One region of the Streptomyces sp. NPDC054786 genome, then DNA from elsewhere that is predicted to be linked to it. Evidence: riboswitches for the same ligand, from Rfam matches in the RefSeq annotation. Region 1 holds a riboswitch; each other region holds the start of a gene.

Region 1 (4,964 bases):
TGTCGGGGCGCAGCGAGCACAGCAGTTCGGTGCTGCCCGCGTACTGGCTGCCCGGGGCGGAGAGCCGCTCCTCGGCGTGCCGGGCCAGGGTGAGGTCGGGCGCGCCCGGCGCGGCGGTGCCCGAGCCGTCGTGGGCGAGGTAGAGGCCGATGGTGTGCAGCAGACCGGTGCCGGACAGCACGGGGCTCGGCCGCAGGAGTTTGAGGTCGTGGTGGGTGCTGTCGGTTCCGGTGAGCAGCTCCTGCCAGGTGGCGGCGGCCGGTTCGACGTCGTCCAGCCGACGGCGCGCCGGGATGCCGACGACCAGGGGGGTGTAGGCGACCGGGGCGGAGTAGTGCAGGGTCGCCGGGGATCCCGTGGCGGGCATACCGCGGCGGGCCTCGTAGTAGTCGGCGGTGGATTCCGGGATCCAGATGTCGGGCTGTGGTCCGGGCCGGTGGAGTGGGTCGATGCCCTGGTCGCCCGGACGGTCCTTGCCGGTGCCGCGGGCCTCGCCCTGCCAGCGGTCGGCGGCCGCGAAGCCCTGGTCGACCTGGTCCTTGGCGGCGGAGTAGACGGTGATCTGGGCGCGCCGGCAGCCGTCGGGGAGGTCGCCCTCGCCGCTGAGGGGCCGGGTGTTGGCCTCGGACATCTCGTAGTCGAAGGCCGCCTGGCGCAGCGCGGGTTCGGCCTCGGGGGCGGTGAGCAGCCGCAGTTCGAGGGCGGGCGGGCAGGGCGCTTCGCCGTTCGGGAGATTGAGCAGGACGACGCCCGTGGTGGCCGGTACGAAGATGATCGCCAGGATCAGCAGAAATCTGAACCAGTGCCGGAAGTACGACTTCAGCCAGCGGCGTAAGCGGATCCGCAGCGGGGTCGGGGGGCGGGTCTCGGGGGTGGCGAAGGACAGGACGACGTCGTCGACGGTGTTCTGCTTCGCCGAGCGCGGCTCCCAGACGTCGCCCATCGGGGTCAGCTCACCGGCCAGTTGTTCGCGCAGTTCCCGGACGAGGTCTTCGAAGGTGACGAACCGCTTGCCGGGGATGCCCCGTTCCAGGATCTGCACCAGGGCACGGTTGAAGACGCTGCCTCCGGTGGGTTCCTCGCCGCTGAAGATACGGCGGTTGGGCTGCGCGGCCATCAGCAGCGAGGTGGGTTTGCGGCAGGCGTAGAAGGCTTCGCTCGCGTTGCCGGCGTAACAGCACTCCAGGACGACCACGATCCGGTCGGCCCGCGCGTTGTCCACATAGGACAGCACCGTGTCCTGCCAGGAGACGGTCTTGTGGCGCCGTTCCGAGGCGCCGACCATGAGTTGCAGATTGCCGCCGTCGCGGCCCACCCGGCCGTGGCCGGAGAAGTACACCAGCAGCAGGCCGCGCGCCTCCTGGGTGACCGCGTCCAGCGCCTGTTCCACCTCCCAGGGCTCCTGGGGCCGGCAGGTGATGACCTCGCCCTTGGTGAACAGATCGGTGCCGGGGGCGAGCAGGGCCTGCTCCAGTTTCCGGGCGTTGTCCTTCACCGCGGGCAGCGGGCGCAGCGTGCGGTAGTCGTCGACACAGATCAGCAGCGCCCGGTTGACCTTGCCCCGTGCGTCGTATTCGGACATCCGGCTCAGTCCCCTGCGGTGCTGCCGCTCTCGTCCGCCGGGCTGCCGGGATCGGGGCGTTCGGGGGCCACGGCGCCCGGCCCCGCGTCGCCGAGCGCGTGCAGGTCCCCGTCGCCGCCCCCGACCGCGACGGCGGGCCGTTCGCCGGTGTCGCGTTCCTCCCGGCGCCGTCGCAGCCACTCCTGCAGGGCGATGCTGAGACTTTTGGTGACTTCGGCGGCGACGGCGCCGACGATGACCAGGATCAGATCGTCGACACCGAGGGCCATGTCGCGGGGGCCGTCGTCGCTCTCGTCCGCCGGCCGTGGCCGCAGCTCCCAGTCGTGCCGGCGCCGGTCCAGCCACGGCTCGCGCTCCAGCCACGCCTTGAGGTCCTCGATGTCCTGTTCAGGATTGTTCGTGCCCGTGATCCTGATGCGGATCTCGTGGCGGTCAGCGCGCTGCGTCATCCCCCGGCCCCCTTCCGGCGGCCCCATCGCCGCCGTGCACCAGATAGTGACGTGAGATCAGGGGCGCAGGCAACCGTCTGTGACACGACTGCCACGCTGTGGCGTGCACCACAGGGCGTGCCACAGGGCAGCGTCGCAGGTCAAGGGTGAGTTGACGGGCATTCGCGGGGCGTGGTGGACTGCCGGAGCCATTCGGCGACAGATGAGGAAGTCCGGTGAGAATCCGGCGCGGTCCCGCCACTGTCACCGGGGAGCGTTCCTCCAGCGAAGGCCACGGTCCGCCTCGCGTACGTCCGATGACGTACGCAGGGACTGGAAGGCCGGAGGACTCGCCGATCCGGGAGCCAGGAGACTCTTGTCGCCGTCACGTCGAGCCAGGGCGCGGACCCTGAGTGAGGACATACCGCCATGCCCGGCCGCCCTTCGAGATCTCCACTGCCCGCTGCCGCAGGGCCCCTTCGGCACGCCAGGGCGGCGGTCTGATCCGATGCGCGGCGAACACGCGGGATATGCGTGCGGCGCGGCCCTCGGCTTCCTCGGTGACCTGATCGCGGCGGACCCGCGGCGCGGCCATCCGGTGGCCGCCTTCGGCCGGGCCGCGGGCGCCGTCGAGCGCCGACTGTGGCGCGATCACCGCGGATACGGGGCGGCTCACGCCGTGCTGTGTGCGGGCGGTGCCGCCGCCGGTGCCGCGCTGCTGCAGCGCGCGGTACGGGCCGCCGCCCCGGCTCCGCTGCGCGGCGGAGCCCGGATCGCGCTGACCGCGGCGACGGTCTGGGCCGTGCTGGGCGGCACCTCGCTCGGCCGCGAGGCCCGCGCCGTCGGCGGTGCGCTGACGGCGGGCGACCTGGACGTGGCGCGGGAGCGGCTGCCGCATCTGTGCGGGCGCGATCCACAGGCGCTGGACGGGCCCCAGATGGCCCGCGCGGTGGTGGAGTCGGTCGCCGAGAACACCTCGGATGCCGTGGTGGGCGCCCTGGTCTGGGGCGCGCTGGGCGGGGTGCCCGGCCTGGTGGCGTTCCGGGCGGTGAACACCCTGGACGCGATGGTGGGGCACAAGTCGCCGCGCCACCGCCGCTTCGGCTGGGCCTCGGCCCGGCTCGACGACCTCGCCGGCTGGCCCGGCTCCCGGCTGACCGCCGCGCTCACCGTGCTCGCGGGCCCCGACCGGCGCGGTGCGCTGCGGGCCTGGCGGGCGGACGGCGGCGCGCACCCGAGCCCCAACGCGGGCCCCGTGGAGGCCTCGTTCGCGGGCGCGCTGGGTGTCCGGCTGGGCGGCACGCTGGCGTACGGCGGGCGGGTGGAACACCGTCCGGTGCTCAACGACGGGGCGCCGCCGGTCGCGGTGCCCGACATCGACCGGGCCGTGCGGCTCTCGCGCCGGGTGAGCGTGCTGGCGCTGGTGACGACGGTGGCGGCGCGGCCGGCGGCCGGCGCGCTACGGCGGGCCCTGTTGCGCCCCACCCGCCCGGCCGCAGGCGCAGTGACGCGCAGGGCCGCACGTGCGGTGGCGCGTACGGCTCACGACAGCCGGGGTCCCGGCGCATGAGGAGGACCCGGTGAACGGGCGGTTGAAGGCATCCGGTGGAGCCGTCGGCGGTGGCCTGTTGGTGGCCGGTACGACGTCCGACGCCGGCAAGAGCGTGGTGACGGCGGGCATCTGCCGCTGGCTGGCCCGCCAGGGCGTGCGGGTGGCGCCGTTCAAGGCGCAGAACATGTCGCTGAATTCGTTCGTCACGCGCGAGGGCGCTGAGATCGGACGGGCCCAGGCGATGCAGGCCGCCGCGGCGCGGGTGGAGCCGACCGCGCTGATGAACCCCGTACTGCTCAAGCCCGGCAGCGACCGCAGCAGCCAGGTGGTGCTGCTGGGGAAGCCGGTGGGCGAGCTCAGCGCCCGGGGCTACCACGCGGGGCGCCAGGAGCAGTTGCTCGGCACGGTCACCGACTGCCTCCAGGAGCTGCGGCGTACCCACGACGCGGTGATCTGCGAGGGCGCCGGCAGCCCCGCCGAGATCAATCTGCGGCGGACCGACATCGTGAACATGGGCCTTGCGCGGGCCGCCCGGATCCCGGTGGTGGTGGTCGGCGACATCGACCGCGGCGGGGTGTTCGCCTCCTTCTTCGGCACCACCGCGCTGCTGTCCAAGGAGGACCAGGCGCTGGTCGCGGGGTATCTCGTCAACAAGTTCCGGGGCGATGTCACGCTGCTGGAGCCGGGGTTGGAGATGCTGCGCGGTCTCACCGGGCGGCAGACGCTGGGCGTACTGCCCTTCTCGCACGGTCTGGGCATCGACGAGGAGGACGGTCTGCGGGTGTCCCTGCGCGGTGCGGTGCGCGAGAGCGTGGTGGCGCCGCCGCACGGCGCCCAGGTGCTGCGGGTGGCGGTCGCCGCCGTGCCGCTGATGTCGAACTTCACGGACGTGGACGCGCTCGCCGCGGAGCCGGGCGTGGTGGTGCGGTTCGTGGACCGGGCCGAGGAGCTGGCCGATGCGGACCTGGTGGTGCTGCCGGGGACCCGCGGCACGGTCCGGGCGCTGCAGTGGCTGCGCGAGCGCGGGCTGGCGGACGCGGTCGCCCGGCGGGCCGCCGAGGGCCGCCCGGTGCTGGGCATCTGCGGCGGCTTCCAGATGCTGGGCGAGCGCATCGAGGACGACGTCGAGTCGAAGGCGGGCGCGGTCGACGGGCTGGGGCTGCTGCCCGTACGCGTGCGGTTCGCGGCGGAGAAGACCCTGGCGCGGCCGGTCGGCGAGGCGCTGGGCGAGCCGGTGGCGGGCTACGAGATCCACCACGGGGTCGCCGAAGTGACCGGCGGGGACGAGGAGTTCCTGGACGGGTGCCGAACCGGCTCCGTATGGGGCACGCACTGGCACGGCTCGCTGGAGAGCGACGGCTTCCGGCGGGCCTTCCTGCGGCGGGTCGCGGTGGACGCGGGC
Region 2 (4,964 bases), on a different contig from region 1:
GCGCTCGAAGAAGTTGGTCAGCTCCTGGACGTTCTGCAGCTCCATGAAGGAGAACGGGTTCTCCGAGCCGTAGACCGGCGCGAAGCCGAGCCGCTGCAGTCGCTGGTCGGCGACGCACTGGAGGTACTCGCGCATCGAGTCGGTGTTCATGCCCGGCAGGCCGTCACCGCACAGATCGCGGCCGAACTGCAGCTCCGCCTCGACGGCCTCCTTGAGCATCTCGGTGACCTGCTGCTCCAGCTTGTCGTCGAAGAGGTCGGGCTCCTCCTGGCGGACGGTGTCCACCACCGAGAACGCGAACTCCATGTGCATGGACTCGTCGCGGAAGACCCAGTTGGTGCCGGTGGCCAGCCCGTGCAGCAGGCCCCGCGAGCGGAACCAGTACACGTAGGCGAAGGCGCCGTAGAAGAACAGCCCCTCGATGCAGGCGGCGAAGCAGATCAGGTTCAGCAGGAAGCGGCGCCGGTCCGCCCTGGACTCCAGGCGGTCGATGCTCTCGACCGAGTCCATCCACTTGAAGCAGAACTCGGCCTTCTCCCGGATGGACGGGATGTTCTCCACGGCCGCGAAGGCGGCGGCGCGGTCGTCCGGGTTGGGGAGATAGGTGTCCAGCAGCGTCAGATAGAACTGGACGTGCACGGCCTCCTCGAAGAGCTGACGGCTCAAGTACAGCCGCGCCTCGGGGGAGTTGATGTGCTTGTAGAGCGTCAGCACCAGGTTGTTGGAGACGATCGAGTCACCGGTCGCGAAGAACGCGACCAGCCGGCCGATCATGTGCTGCTCGCCCGGCGAGAGCTTGGCGAGGTCGGCGACGTCGGAGTGGAGGTCGACCTCCTCCACGGTCCAGGTGTTCTTGATCGCGTCGCGGTAGCGGTCGTAGAAGTCCGGGTACCGCATCGGGCGCAGCGTCAGCTCGAAGCCCGGGTCCAGGAGGTTCTTGGTGCCGGTGGTGGCGGTGTGCGCGGCCGCGGCGTTGGTCTCGGTGGTCATTACTGGCAGGCCTCGCAGGACTCGGGGTTTTCCAGGGAGCAGGCGACCGCCTCGGGGTCGGTGGCCTGCTGCGGTACGGGGGCGGTGGTGGCGGCGCCGCCGCGCGCGGACTGCGCGATCCGGGTCGCCGGGCGGGAGCGCAGGTAGTACGTCGTCTTGATGCCGCGCTTCCAGGCGTAGGCGTACATCGAGCTGAGCTTGCCGATGGTCGGCGACGCCATGAAGAGGTTCAGCGACTGGCTCTGGTCGAGGTAGGGCGTACGGGCCGCGGCCATGTCGATCAGGGCGCGCTGCGGGATCTCCCAGGCCGTGCGGTACAGCGCACGGATCTCCGCCGGGATCCAGCTGACGTCCTGCACCGAGCCGCTGGCCTCGCGCAGTGCGTCCCGGGTCCGTGCGTCCCACAGCCCCAGCGCCTTGAGCTCCTCGATCAGATAGGCGTTGACCTGGAGGAACTCGCCGGAGAGCGTCTCGCGCTTGAAGAGGTTGGAGACCTGCGGCTCGATGCACTCGTACACGCCCGCGATCGAGGCGATGGTCGCGGTCGGCGCGATCGCCAGCAGCAGGGAGTTGCGCATGCCGGTCACGGCGATACGGGAGCGCAGCGCCGCCCAGCGGTCGGCCCAGCCGGGCTCGGCGTTCGGGTAGTGGTCCGGGTGCAGCACACCACGGGCGGTGCGGGTCGCGGACCACGCCGGGTGCGGGCCGTGCCGCTCGGCGAGGTCGGCGGACGCCTCGTACGCGGCGAGCATGATGCGCTCGGAGATCCGGGTCGACAGCTCCCGCGCCTCCGGCGAGTCGAAGGGCAGCCGCAGCCGGAAGAACACGTCCTGCAGGCCCATCAGGCCCAGACCCACCGGGCGCCAGCGGGAGTTGGAGGTCCCGGCCTGCTCGGTCGGGTAGAAGTTGATGTCCACCACACGGTCGAGGAAGGTGACGGCGGTGCGGACCGTGGCGTCCAGCCGCTCCCAGTCCATCTCACCGTTGGCACCCAGGTGGGCCGCGAGGTTCACCGATCCCAGGTTGCAGACCGCGGTCTCCCCGTCGTTCGTCACCTCCAGGATCTCGGTGCACAGGTTGGAGGAGTGCACGACCTTGCCGGGCTCGGCGGTCTGGTTGGCGGTGCGGTTGGCGGCGTCCTTGAACGTCATCCAGCCGTTGCCGGTCTGCGCCAGGGTGCGCATCATGCGGGAGTACAGCACCCGGGCCGGGATCTGCTTGAGCGCCCGGCCCTCGGCCTCGGCCTTGCGGTAGGCGGCGTCGAACGCGTCGCCCCACAGGTCCACCAGCTCCGGGGCGTCCGAGGGCGAGAACAGCGACCAGTCGGCGTCCGCCTCCACACGGCGCATGAACTCGTCCGGGATCCAGTGGGCGATGTTCAGGTTGTGCGTACGGCGGGCCTCCTCACCGGTGTTGTCGCGCAGCTCCAGGAACTCCTCGATGTCGGCGTGCCAGGTCTCCAGGTAGACACAGGCGGCGCCCTTGCGCCGGCCGCCCTGGTTCACGGCCGCGACCGAGGCGTCCAGGGTGCGCAGGAACGGCACGATGCCGTTGGAGTGCCCGTTGGTGCCGCGGATCAGCGAACCGCGGGCGCGGATGCGGGAGTAGGAGAGGCCGATGCCGCCCGCGTGCTTCGAGAGCCGCGCGACCTGGTGGTAGCGGTCGTAGATCGAGTCCAGCTCGTCCAGCGGCGAGTCCAGCAGATAGCAGGACGACATCTGCGGGTGGCGGGTACCGGAGTTGAAGAGGGTGGGGGAGGAGGGGAGGTAGGACAGCGAGCTGGTGAGGCGGTAGAGCTCGGCGACCTCGTCCAGCGCGCGCTCGCTGTGGTCCTCGGCGAGGCCGCAGGCCACCCGCAGCAGGAAGTGCTGGGGGGTCTCGATGACCTGACGGGTGGTGGGGTGGCGCAGAAGGTAGCGCGAGTGCAGGGTGCGCAGTCCGAAGTAGCCGAACCGGTCATCGGCACCGTCGGCCAGCGCCTTGTCGACCAGCGCGTCCAGACGGGCCGTGTGGGTCCGTACGAGCTCCGCGGTCTCCTCGGCGATCAGGCCCTCGCGGTGGCCGGTTTCGACGGAGGCGGAGAAGGCGACCGCCCCCTGTCCGGCCGCCTCCTCCGCGATGGCAAGGGTGAGCAGGCGCGCGGCGAGCTTGGAGTACTGCGGCTCGTCACCGATCAGACCGGCGGCGGCGTCCGTGGCCAGCGACCGCAGTTCGGCCTCGTCGGAGCCCGCGTGCCGGCCGCGCAGCGCGGCGGCGGCCACCTTGCCGGGGTCGGTCGCGGTCAGGTCCGCGGTCAGCTCGGTCAGGGTGCGCAACAGGGCGACGCCCGGACCGTCCTCGCCCGGTCCGCCGTCGGCGGGACCGGCAGGCGTGGCCACCGCGGGCGGCACGACCTCGGCGTCTGACGCGGGCTCCGTTGACGCGATGGTCACGTGGTGCTCTCCCTCACTCGGCGGGGGCCAGGAGGAGAGGGACGCGACGGGCGCACGCGGGCATGCGGCACCCCGTGAAGGTCAGGGGTGCGCGGGCACACCGCGCGGCGTCCACCGGCCCAACCCTCGGGGCCCGGACGTATCGACGTCCGCACCCATGGCGGTGCGGGCGTACCGTCGGCAGGTCTTCGGACTTCACGGGCGCGTGCCAGGGCCGTTGTCCGGCCGGCCGAGCCCGCTCCAACACCGTTGCGGGACAGTTCCGGATTCCCACCGGATTCCCCTGCGGCGACAGCGAGGTCGAGCATACATGTGGTGGCGCCTCTTCACTTGCACCACCACATCTAGTGTGTCGTGAGTGATCACACAGTGCCTGTCAGTGGCCTCCCCCTGGCCTGCGGCACGCAATTCGTCCCGTCCGGCGGCAGCAGCGGAGGGCTCCATGACCGCGCTCGCCGGCCCGTCACGGGCCGCGCCCCGGGGCAGGAAACGGCTACGGGCCGCCGCGCCCCGGGGGACGTGGCGGCCCGTAGCCGTGTGCGGGCCGGTGGTTCAGTGGCCGGCCGGTGCGCCTGCCGTGGCGGGGGGCAGTTCGGCGGCGACGCCCTCGTCGCCGGCGTCTGCCGCGTAGTCGGCGGGGCTGGTTGCGTCGGTGCCCTCGGGGGCGTTGACGGCCTTGAGGACGATGGTCAGGACGACCGTCACCACGACGTTCAGGACGAAGGCGGTCAGGCCGATGTAGCCGATTTCACCGATGCCCGGGATCTCCTTGCTGGAGCCGCCGAAGTGGGCCTGGGTCGGACTGGCGACGCCATATGCCGCGAGCGTGCCGTAGAGCATGCCGACCGCCCAGCCGCCCAGCAGTGCCCAGCGGTGGAACCAGCGGGTGAACAGGCCGCCGACCAGGGACGGCATCGTCTGCAGGATCCAGATGCCGCCCAGCAGCTGGAAGTTGATCGCGATCGTCTTGTCCATGGTGAGGACGAAGACCAGCGCGCCGACCTTCACCAGCAGCGAGACCAGCTTGGCGACCTTGTGCTCCTGCTCGGGAGTGGCGTCCTGCTTGAGGAAGTCCTTGTAGACGTTGCGGGTGAAGAGGTTGGCCGCGGCGATGGACATGATGGCCGCGGGCACCAGCGCGCCGATGCCGATCGCGGCGAACGCCACGCCGGAGAACCAACTCGGGAACATGTCCTCGAAGAGCTGCGGGATGGCCAGCTGCGGGTTGCCCTGGATGTCCGTGCCGGCCTTGATGGCCATGAAGCCGAGCAGCGCCAGCAGGCCCAGCATGAGGGAGTACAGCGGCAGGATGGTGGTGTTGCGGCGGATCACATTGCGGCTGCGCGAGGACAGCGTCGCGGTGATCGAGTGCGGGTACATGAAGAGCGCCAGCGCCGAGCCGAGCGCCAAGGTCGCATACCCCCATTGGGCGTTGGGGCCGCTGATCAGCTCGCCACGCGGTTTGCCGGCGACCGGGCCGGGCTGGGCGAGCGCCTTGCCGGCCGTGTCGAAGATCGCGTCGAAGCCGCCCAGCTTGATCGG
Region 3 (4,964 bases), on a different contig from region 1:
CTCCCTGCTCGTCGGCAATCCGGACGCGGTAGCCGCCGACGCCGGCCGTCTATGGGAAGCGGCCGACGGACTCCCGCTCATCGCGATCCCCACCACGTCCGGCACGGGGGCGGAGACCAACGGCTTCGGGGTGATCGAGGACGCCGAAGCCTGCCGCAAGGTGTACCTCGGTCACCCTTCCGTGAAGCCCCGAATCGCCCTGCTGGACCCTGAGTTGACGCTCGGTCTGCCCGCCCCGGCCACCGCCGCCACCGGCATCGACGCACTCGTCCACGGCATCGAGTCGCTGGCCTCACGCGGCGCGAACCCGGTCTCCGTCGCCTACGCCACGCAGGCCGTGACGATGGTGAGCGGCGCGCTGCCCACTGCGTACCGGGACGGCTCGGACCTCGACGCCCGCGCCGCACTGATGCTGGGTGCCCACCTCGCCGGCCAGGCCCTCACCCTCTCCGGACTCGGCCTCGTCCACGGAATCGGCCACGCGCTCACCGCTCACACCGGAACCCCGCACGGAGTAGCCCTGGCCGCCGTACTGGAGGAGGTCATGGTGTTCAGCGCTCCGGCGGCCCGGGACGCGTTCGAGCAGGTGGGACGGGCCATGCGCCGCACCCCGCCCGCGGACGGCGACTGGGCACGGGCCACGGTGCAGGCCGTGCGCGAGATCTCCGGAACACTGGACCTCAAGCGGCCCCTGCGCGAACTGGGCGCCGACCGCGCAATGCTGCCGGCCATCGCCGCGGGAGCGGTCGCGGACGCGGTGACCAAGAACGCTCCGCTGCTGCCGAGCGAGGCGGAGGTGCTGGAGATCCTCACCCGGGTGTACTGACGGGCGGCGCGGGATCGCGGGAGGCGGATGCGGAGTTTCGTCCCCGGGCTGCGAGGCCCGCGGCGCGACCCCGCCCCCTCGCTGTTCCTCGGACAAGGGGGCGGCACGGCTCGCGCCGGTCGACGGTTGGGGCCGGTCGAGCTGCGCCTCGTTCACGGGCCGCGCGCCACCTTGTCTACCCTGGACCCGCAGCTGGTTCACCCCGCCCGCCAGACGGGGTGTCGCAAGAGGGAACCCGGTGGAAGTCCGGGACTGCCTCGCAGCGGTGAGTGGGAACGACCGCCGTCATGAAGCACTGGGTCCGCGTGTGACCTGGGAAGCGACGGCCAGTAGGCGTCCCGTCCTCCGGGATGTGCCCACGAGTCCGAAGACCTGCCACTGCTCGTGCGCGGTGCGATCACCACGCACGCCTCCATGGCGACCCGGTAGCGGGACCGCCGAGCGAGTGGTGCGTTTCACCCCACCGTGCCCGTGGTGCGCGGGGCGGGCCCGCATCCCGTTCGCGGCCCGGCACCGGTCCTCACGACGACTCGCGAAGGAGAGTTTCGTGCCCGGCGAAGCGAGCGTTCCCTCCGTCCCTTCCCCCAGTACGCCCCGCCCGAGCGGGCCCTGTGTCCTGCTCAAGCATGGTGAGATCTTCCTCAAGGGCCGCAATCGGCACCTGTTCACCGAGCGGCTGCACGACAACCTCCGCCGCGCGCTGCGGGACGTCGGCGGCTCCACGTGGATCAAGTCCGGCCAGAGCGTGACCGTGCTCGGCGGCGAGGTCCCTCTGGATGTCCTCGTGGAGCGCGCCCGACGGGTGATCGGGTTCAACTCGGTGGAGCCCGCCCTGCGCGTCCCGAGCACCGTTACGGACCTCACCGAGGCAGCCGTGGAAGCGCTGGCCGGCGCCCGTGCCGAGCGACCCGGAATCACTTTCGCCGTGCGGGTCAAGCGCCGGGACAAGACCTTCGAGATGACCTCGTCGCAGTTCGAGCGCTTTCTCGGGGCACGCGTCCAGGAGGCCCTGGGGCCCGTGCCGGTGAACCTCACCAGCCCGGACGTGCGGGTCTCGGTCGAGATCGACCGCAAGGAGAGCTATCTCTCCTGGATCCGTCACCAGGGGCCTGGCGGACTCCCCGTCGGTTCCGGCGGACGTGCCCTGGTGCTGCTCTCCGGCGGGTACGACTCGCCGGTGGCGGCCTACCGGGCGATGCGTCGCGGACTGAGTTGCGACTTCGTCCACTTCACCGGCGCTCCGTACACGAACGCCGCTTCCGTGTACAAGGCTTACGCCCTCGCCCGGGAACTCAACCGCTACCAGCCCGGTGGGCGGCTGCATGTCATCGCGCTCGGCCACGCCCAGAAGCAACTGGCCATCGCGGGGGCCGGCAGGCTCCAGGTCGTCGCGCAACGACGGCTGATGGTCCGTGCCGCCTCCGCGCTGGCGGGCCGGACCCGAGCGGAGGCCCTGGTGACGGGTGACAGCCTGGGACAGGTGGCCAGCCAGACCCTGGCGAACATGGCCGCCGTCGACGAGGCCGCCGCCCTGCCGGTGCTGCGGCCGCTGGTCGGCTGGGAGAAACAGGAGATCATCGACGAGGCCCGGTCCATCGGCACCGCGGAGATCTCCGTGCTGCCGGACGAGGACTGCTGCAAGCTCCTCGCACCGTCCCGGGTCTCCCTCCGGGCCGGACTGACCGACCTGCGTTCGGTGGAGAAGCGCCTCGACCTGGACGACGTGGTGGACAGTCTGCTGCGCGACGTCCAGGTCATGTACCCGGGTGAGACCGACGGAGAGACGGAGCCCGGCGCGGACAGCCCTGACGGCGGCCCCGCGCCCGGCCGCCCTGGTCCGGCCGTGTGTGCGTCGAGGCCGTCCGGGGCGGTGTCCTCATGACCGGAGAGGACCGTCGACGGATCCTCGTGATCGGGATCGGCTCGGGGGATCCGGCGCATGTGACGCTGGCCGCCGGTCTCCGGCCCGCCGGCCGAAGTTGCCGACCGGGTGCTGGAGTTGCGTGCCGCGTCCCGGGAGCGTCATGGCTGGATCATGGATGCCTGCCTGCTGCGCGCCGACGCTCCCGGACCGTCGGCGGGTGCCGTTCCACCGGAGTCCTGCTAGTGCTGTGACCGCATAGGTTCGCCGGAATTTGGTGGTCGTGGCGGTTGGATGTGCGGTGAGGCCCGCTCCGATTGCTGGAGGTGCGGTGGCCGAGCCTGTCCGTGTGCGCAGACTGACGAACGGCAGCGTGAAGCCTGCGCGCGCCACCTCGCCCTCGCCGGTCCGATCGATGTACCCGGTTGTCGGTCGATGGTCGCAGTGGGCGGGTCACGCATCGGGACGATGGAGGTGCTGGAGTTCCGACTTTCTGGCGTCCCGCTGGGCCGGGCTGCGTCCGTACGGTGCTCAGGACCGGGAAGACCATGGCAGTTGTGCGGGAACGGAGCGTGCTCGTGAGCGTAGGGGTGTTGGAGGCCAGGGGGCTGACCAAACGATTTGGGGCGAAGCCGGCGGTGGACGACCTGTCCTTCGCGGTCCGGGCCGGCCGGGTGACCGGTTTCCTGGGCCCGAACGGGGCGGGCAAGTCCACGACGATGCGGATGTTTCTGGGCCTGGACCGCCCGGGGTCAGGCAGTGCGCTGGTCAATGGCACGCCCTTCCACCAGTTGCGTCACCCTATGCACGAGGTCGGTGCCGTGCTCGAGGCCAAGGCCGTCCATCCCGGGCGCAGTGCGTACGGGCATCTGCTGGGTCTTGCGTACAGCAATGGGATCGGCCGCCGGCGGGTGGCGGAGGTCCTGGAGATCGCCGGCCTCGCGAAGGTGGCGCACAAGCGGGTGGGCGGCTTCTCGCTGGGGATGGGACAGCGGCTCGGGATCGCTGCAGCTCTTCTCGGTGATCCACAGGTGCTGCTCTTTGACGAGCCGGTCAACGGTCTCGACCCCGAAGGCGTCCGCTGGATCCGCAACCTGATGAGAGGGCTCGCGGCCGAGGGCCGCACCGTGTTCGTGTCCAGCCATCTGATGAGCGAGATGGAGGTGACGGCCGACCATCTTGTCGTGATCGGCCGGGGGAAGCTGATCGCCGACACCGGCGTGCGCGAATTCATCGCGGGCAGTTCACGCAACATGGTCAAGGTGCGCTCCCCGCAGGCCATCCAGCTGGCCGGACGGCTCCGGGCAGCCGGCGGGCAGGTCACCGCGGATGACGAAGGCGCGCTTCTGGTCACCGGCCTGGACCAGGTCCAGGTCTCGGAGGCCGCGGCGGAGTGCGGGGCCGCCCTGCACGAGCTGTCGCAGCAACGCGTTTCGCTGGAGACGGCGTTCATGCAGCTCACCGAGGACAGCGTGGAGTACCGCACCGAGTCGCTGCCGTAGGTCTGAGTTCCGAGCCGCAGCCCCATCCCGACCCAGGAGGTATCCCCATGTCCGTGACCATCCCCGCGGCCGAGCGCCGTTCCGACGTTCCCACCGAGCCCGTGTTCGCCCACCTGCTCCGGTCCGAGTGGGCCAAGTTCCGCACCGTCCGTGCCACCGTGTGCTGCCTGCTCGCCACCGCTGCGGTGGCTGTCGGTATCGCCGTCATCGTGGCAACGGCGATCGACAAGGAGGGTCCCCAGCCCATCGGCCGACTGGTGATCAACAGTCACATGGGCTTCGGCGTCGGCCAACTCGCCGTCATGGTCCTGGCGGTGACAACCATCGGCAGCGAATACAGCACCGGGATGATCCGCACCTCGTTGACGGCCGTACCGCGGCGCGGGCCGTGGCTCGCGGCCAAGACCCTGGTCATGGCCGCGCTGGTGCTGATCACCGGGATGCTGCTGAGCATCGTCTCCTTCGGCATCGAGTACGCGTCCGCGCCCGCTGTTTCCGGCTCGGTCACGGATCCGGCAGTCGTCCGGGCGGTTCTCGGGGGCGGGCTCTACCTGAGTGTGCTGTCCGTGCTCTCGCTGGCCGTCGGCGCCATACTCCGGAACACCGTCGGCGGCATCGTCGTGATGTTCACGCTCATCTTCGTTGTGCCGGGGCTCGCGTCCGCCCCGGCGCTCAGCGATCTTGCGCATCTCCTGCCCGGCAGCCTCGCGCCCGGCAGCGCCGGTTGGGCGATCATGCAGCCCGGCCCGATGCTGGGCGGCCTCGGCCCGTGGGC
Region 4 (4,964 bases), on a different contig from region 1:
GCCGACCCCGTAAAGGCGGCCGGGGCCGGCCGTCGTCGCGACGCTGCCGTCACCGGTTGCCTGCTGCTCGCTCACGCTTACTCTTCCTCGCTTGCCATGGCGTTGATCGCGGCCGCGGCCATGGCGCTGCCGCCCCGGCGTCCGCGCACCACGATGTGGTCCAGCTTCGACGGATGGGCGATCAGCGCGTCCTTGGACTCGGCGGCGCCGATGAAGCCCACGGGTATGCCGATGACGGCGGCCGGGCGGGGCGCGCCTTCCTCGATCATTTCGAGGAACCGGAAGAGGGCGGTGGGGGCGTTGCCGAACGCGACCACGGCGCCTTCCAGCCGGTCCCGCCACAGCTCCAGGGCCGCGGCGCTGCGGGTGGTCCCCATCCGGGCGGCCAGGTCCGCGACCGACGGGTCGGCGAGGGTGCACAGCACCTCGTTGCCGGCCGGCAGCCGCTTACGGGTGACGCCGCTGGCGACCATGTTGGCGTCGCAGAGGATCGGCGCACCGGCGTGCAGCGCCTTGCGGGCGGCTGCCACCACGTCGGGGGTGAAGGCCAGATCGCGTACCAGGTCGACCATGCCGCAGGCGTGGATCATCCGGACCGCGACCTGGCTGACGTCGGCGGGCAGCCCGGCGAGGTCCGCCTCGGCGCGGATGGTGGCGAAGGACTGGCGGTAGATCGCCGCACCGTCCTTCTCGTAGTCGAACGCGGTCACTGTGGCCTCGGGGTTGTCGGGTGCGGGAGGGCTCGGGGGGCTCGGGTGATTCATGGGGTGGGGCATGGGGCTTCGGGGCGGTTCATGGAGCCGGGGGCGGGGCCGCCGCGGTGCGTGCGGCGGGCGGTGCGGTGTCCGGCCGTACCAGTGCTACCCGGTAGCCCTCCGCCGTGGCCAGCACGTCGACCCAGGTGCCGTGCGGGTGACCGCAGCGGCGTGCGCAGCCGGACCAGTACACGGGGAGACCCTCGGGAGCGAGGCCGGTGGGCGCGTTGTCCGGGACGGCCGGGCCGGTGGCGACGGCGGCCGTGGCGTCGGCGCGTACGTCGGTGAGGGACTTGGCACAGCCGGGGCGGCCCGTACAGGCGCCCAGGCGGCGCCAGGGGGAGGCCGGGTCGGTGATCAGTCCGGCGGTGGTGAGCTCCGCCAGCCGGCCGGGTGCCGCGGCGGCCGGCAGTCCGGGCAGGACGATGCCGCGCCACGGGGTGAGGCGCAGTGCGCCGGCGCCGTCGTCGGCGGCGATCGCGGTCAGCAGCCGCCATTGGGCCACCGACAGCCGGCCCAGCGGCGCCAGGACCGAGAGCGCCCGGTCGCCGTCGGGGCCCTCGACGATGCCGGGGGCGGAGGAGTCCGCATACGGCGGGGAGGTGCGGGTTCCGGGTGCGGGAGCCTCGGGCACGTACGCGGCCCCGATGCCCGCCGACCGCAGCGCGTCGGCCACGTCCAGGGCGCTCAGCCCGTGCCCGTCCGGGAGTTCGCGGACCCGCCAGGCGCCGCTGCCGCTCGCCCCGGCGGCGGTCAGGAAGGCCTCGGCGGCGGCGAGCGCGGCGCGCGGTACGTCCGGGCCGGCGATCCGCAGCGCCGCCGGATCGTCGCCGATCCGCAGCAGGGCGCTGCCCGCCGGGCCGGTCCGGTCCCCGTCCGGTTCTGCGAGCAAGCTCACATCTCCGCCGAGCGACGCCACATCGCCCCGTCCGTCGTCCACAACGAACAGGAAACGGCCGGAGAGGGCGGTCGCCGACTCGCTCGCACAGAGCAGTGCGTCCAGCTCACGGGCCCACCGTCGCACGTCAGAAGGGGTGTGCCGGTCCAGTCCGGCCAGCGGGGAGGCGAGGATGTTGCGGATGCGTTCGTGGCGCTCGGAGGGCAGCAGACCGGCGTCGCGCAGCAGACCGGCGAGCCGGGCGCCGCAGCCCTCCGCAAGTCCGCGGAGCTCGGCGTTGCCGCGGGAGGTGAGGGAGAGATGGCCGTCGCCGAGCAGCTCAGCGGCGTCGGCCAGGACATTTGCCTGACGGGCCGTCAAATCCCCGGCGGGTACCCGGATGCGGGCGAGATTGCCGTCGGCGGCCGTATGCAGCCGCAGCGCTCCCGGGCAGGCGTCACCGCGGTCGCGCAGAGGCGGTGCGGCGGCCTGCGGCCGTGTCGAGGGGGAGGGCGGCATGGCCGCGAGCATACCCACGGAGGTGGGCGCCGATCCGGGCCGGATCCGGCCATGCACCCGGCCCGCCGTGTGCACGCCCCCGTCCCGCCGCGGCCTGCCGGGAGGCCCGCTTACCTCGCCCGGCCACAGCCCTTACTATGCAGGTCGGTGGGTCGGCTGGCCCGCCGGACGCCAGCGACGGCGCAGGGTCCTACGGCCCTAGGGAGGAAGCCCGGTGAGAATCCGGCGCGGTCCCGCCACTGTGAACCCGGCCTGCCGGGCGAGCCAGGAACTCCCGCCGTCCTTACGACCACCCGGGGCGCGGACACCCCGAGGAAGGCCTGCGCTCGCATGCTTCTGCTGCTGTCGACCTCCGACACCGACCTGCTCAGTGCCCGCGCGGCCACGGGTCCCGTGCCGTACCGGCTCGCCAACCCCGCCCGTCTCGACGTCGCCGAGCTGCCCGCGCTGCTGGAGGGCTGCGACCTCGTCGTCGTGCGCCTCCTCGGGGGCATCCGCGCCTGGGAGGAGGGCCTGGAGGTGCTGCTCGCCGAGGACCAGCACCGGCCGGTCGTCGTGCTCACCGGTGAACAGGCCCCCGACGCCCAGCTCATGGAGCAGTCCACGGTCCCGGTCGGCATCGCGGCCGAGGCGCACGCCTACCTCGCGCACGGCGGGCCCGCCAACCTCGGCCAGCTCGCCCGCTTCCTCTCCGACACGGTGCTGCTGACCGGCCATGGCTTCGAGCCGCCCGCGCCCGCCCCCAGCTGGGGCCCGCTGGAGTGGGAAGCCCGCAACGAGACCGGCCCGCTGATCGCCGTGCTCTACTACCGCGCCCACCACATGAGCGGCAACACCGGCTTCGTACGGACCCTGTGCGAGCAGATCGAGGCGGCGGGCGGCCGTGCCCGCCCCCTCTTCGTCGCCTCCCTCCGCGCCCCCGAGCCGGAGCTGATCGAGGAGCTGCGGGCCGCCGACGCCCTGGTCACCACGGTCCTCGCCGCGGGCGGCAGCAAGCCCGCGGAGGCCTCCGCCGGCGGCGATGACGAGTCCTGGGACGCGGGCGCGCTGGCCGCCCTCGACGTACCGATCCTCCAGGCCCTGTGCCTGACCGGGCCGCGCAGCGCCTGGGAGGAGAGCGACGAGGGGCTGTCGCCGCTGGACGCCGCCTCGCAGATCGCCGTCCCCGAGTTCGACGGCCGGCTGATCACCGTTCCGTTCTCCTTCAAGGAGGTCGACGAGGACGGTCTGCCGGTGTACGTGGCCGACGCCGAGCGCGCCGCCCGGGTCGCCGGCATCGCCGTCCGGCACGCCCGGCTGCGCCACATCCCGGCCGCCGAGAAGCGCCTCGCCCTGGTGCTGTCCGCGTACCCGACCAAGCACTCCCGGATCGGCAACGCGGTCGGCCTGGACACCCCCGCCAGCGCCGTCGCGCTGCTGCGCCGTCTGCAGGCCGACGGCTATGACTTCGGCACCGAAGAGGTTCCCGGCCTCGTGTCCGGCGACGGCGACGAGCTGATCTACGCCCTCATCGAGGCCGGCGGCCACGACCAGGAGTGGCTGACCGAGGAGCAGCTCGCCCGCAACCCGGTCCGTATCCCGGCCGCCGACTACAAGCGCTGGTACGCCACGCTCCCGCAGGAACTGCGGGACTCCGTCGAGCAGCACTGGGGGCCGCCGCCCGGCGAGATGTTCGTCGACCGCAGCCGCAACCCCGACGGCGACATCGTGCTGGCCGCCCTGCGCCGCGGCAATCTCCTCATCCTCATCCAGCCGCCGCGCGGCTTCGGCGAGAACCCGATCGCGATCTACCACGACCCCGATCTGCCGCCCTCGCACCACTACTTGGCGGCGTACCGCTGGATCGCGGCCTCGGCCGACGACGGCGGATTCGGCGCGGACGCCATGGTCCACCTGGGCAAGCACGGCAACCTGGAGTGGCTGCCCGGCAAGAACGCCGGGCTGTCCGCGGCCTGCGGCCCGGACGCCGCCCTCGGCGATCTCCCGCTCGTCTACCCCTTCCTGGTCAACGACCCGGGCGAGGGCACCCAGGCCAAGCGCCGGGTCCACGCCACCCTCGTCGACCACCTCGTCCCGCCGATGGCCCGCGCCGAGTCCTACGGCGATATCGCGCGCCTGGAGCAGCTGCTCGACGAGTACGCGGCCATCTCCGCCATGGACCCGGCCAAGCTGCCCGCGATCCGCGCCCAGATCTGGACGCTGATCCAGGCCGCCAAGCTCGACCACGACCTGGGCCTGGAGGCCCGCCCGGACGACGAGGGCTTCGACGACTTCCTGCTGCACGTCGACGGCTGGCTGTGCGAGGTCAAGGACGCCCAGATCCGCGACGGTCTGCACGTCCTGGGCGGCGCACCGGCCGGCGAGGCCCGCGTCAACCTCGTCCTCTCCATCCTCCGCGCCCGGCAGATCTGGGGCGGTACGTCCGCCCTGCCCGGTCTGCGTGAGGCGCTCGGTCTCGACGAGTCCGCCGCGACCCGGACGACCGCCGACGAGGCCGAGGCCACGGCCCGCGCGCTGGTCCAGGCGATGGAGGACGCGGACTGGGACCCGGCGGCGGTGGCCGGGACCGCCGAGGGGCACCCGGCCGCGGTCGCCGACATCCTCGACTTCGCCGCCCGCCAGGTCGTCCCGCGCCTCGCCGCCACCACCGACGAGATCGACCACGCGGTGCACGCGCTGAACGGCGGTTTCGTTCCGGCCGGTCCCTCCGGCTCCCCGCTGCGCGGTCTGGTCAACGTCCTGCCGACGGGCCGTAACTTCTACTCCGTCGACCCCAAGGCCGTCCCCTCCCGCCTCGCCTGGGAGACCGGCCA

What was found. Region 1 has a riboswitch for cobalamin ahead of ACWGI6_RS25895 (cobalamin biosynthesis protein). Riboswitches for the same ligand answer to the same signal wherever they lie in the genome.
Region 2: linked by a shared signal. The riboswitch ahead of ACWGI6_RS12055 (ribonucleoside-diphosphate reductase subunit alpha) and the one ahead of ACWGI6_RS25895 (cobalamin biosynthesis protein) in region 1 are both predicted to bind cobalamin.
Region 3: linked by a shared signal. The riboswitch ahead of thiI (tRNA uracil 4-sulfurtransferase ThiI) and the one ahead of ACWGI6_RS25895 (cobalamin biosynthesis protein) in region 1 are both predicted to bind cobalamin.
Region 4: linked by a shared signal. The riboswitch ahead of cobN (cobaltochelatase subunit CobN) and the one ahead of ACWGI6_RS25895 (cobalamin biosynthesis protein) in region 1 are both predicted to bind cobalamin.

Annotation. Positions count from the first base shown of each region.
Region 1 is NZ_JBSHAW010000032.1:63,561-68,524, reverse strand. It holds gene ACWGI6_RS25905 (caspase family protein) at 1-1,582, opposite strand, end outside; gene ACWGI6_RS25900 (hypothetical protein) at 1,588-2,031, opposite strand; cobalamin riboswitch at 2,236-2,386, shown strand; gene ACWGI6_RS25895 (cobalamin biosynthesis protein) at 2,519-3,580, shown strand; gene ACWGI6_RS25890 (cobyric acid synthase) at 3,591-4,964, shown strand, end outside.
Region 2 is NZ_JBSHAW010000011.1:130,263-135,226, forward strand. It holds gene ACWGI6_RS12050 (ribonucleotide-diphosphate reductase subunit beta) at 1-990, opposite strand, end outside; gene ACWGI6_RS12055 (ribonucleoside-diphosphate reductase subunit alpha) at 990-3,422, opposite strand; cobalamin riboswitch at 3,585-3,736, opposite strand; gene mctP (monocarboxylate uptake permease MctP) at 3,975-4,964, opposite strand, start outside.
Region 3 is NZ_JBSHAW010000004.1:86,971-91,934, forward strand. It holds gene ACWGI6_RS05180 (iron-containing alcohol dehydrogenase family protein) at 1-826, shown strand, start outside; cobalamin riboswitch at 1,002-1,220, shown strand; gene thiI (tRNA uracil 4-sulfurtransferase ThiI) at 1,374-2,708, shown strand; gene ACWGI6_RS05190 (ABC transporter ATP-binding protein) at 3,278-4,189, shown strand; gene ACWGI6_RS05195 (ABC transporter permease) at 4,237-4,964, shown strand, end outside.
Region 4 is NZ_JBSHAW010000039.1:75,670-80,633, reverse strand. It holds gene ACWGI6_RS29125 (precorrin-8X methylmutase) at 78-710, opposite strand; gene cobG (precorrin-3B synthase) at 793-2,151, opposite strand; cobalamin riboswitch at 2,284-2,443, shown strand; gene cobN (cobaltochelatase subunit CobN) at 2,482-4,964, shown strand, end outside.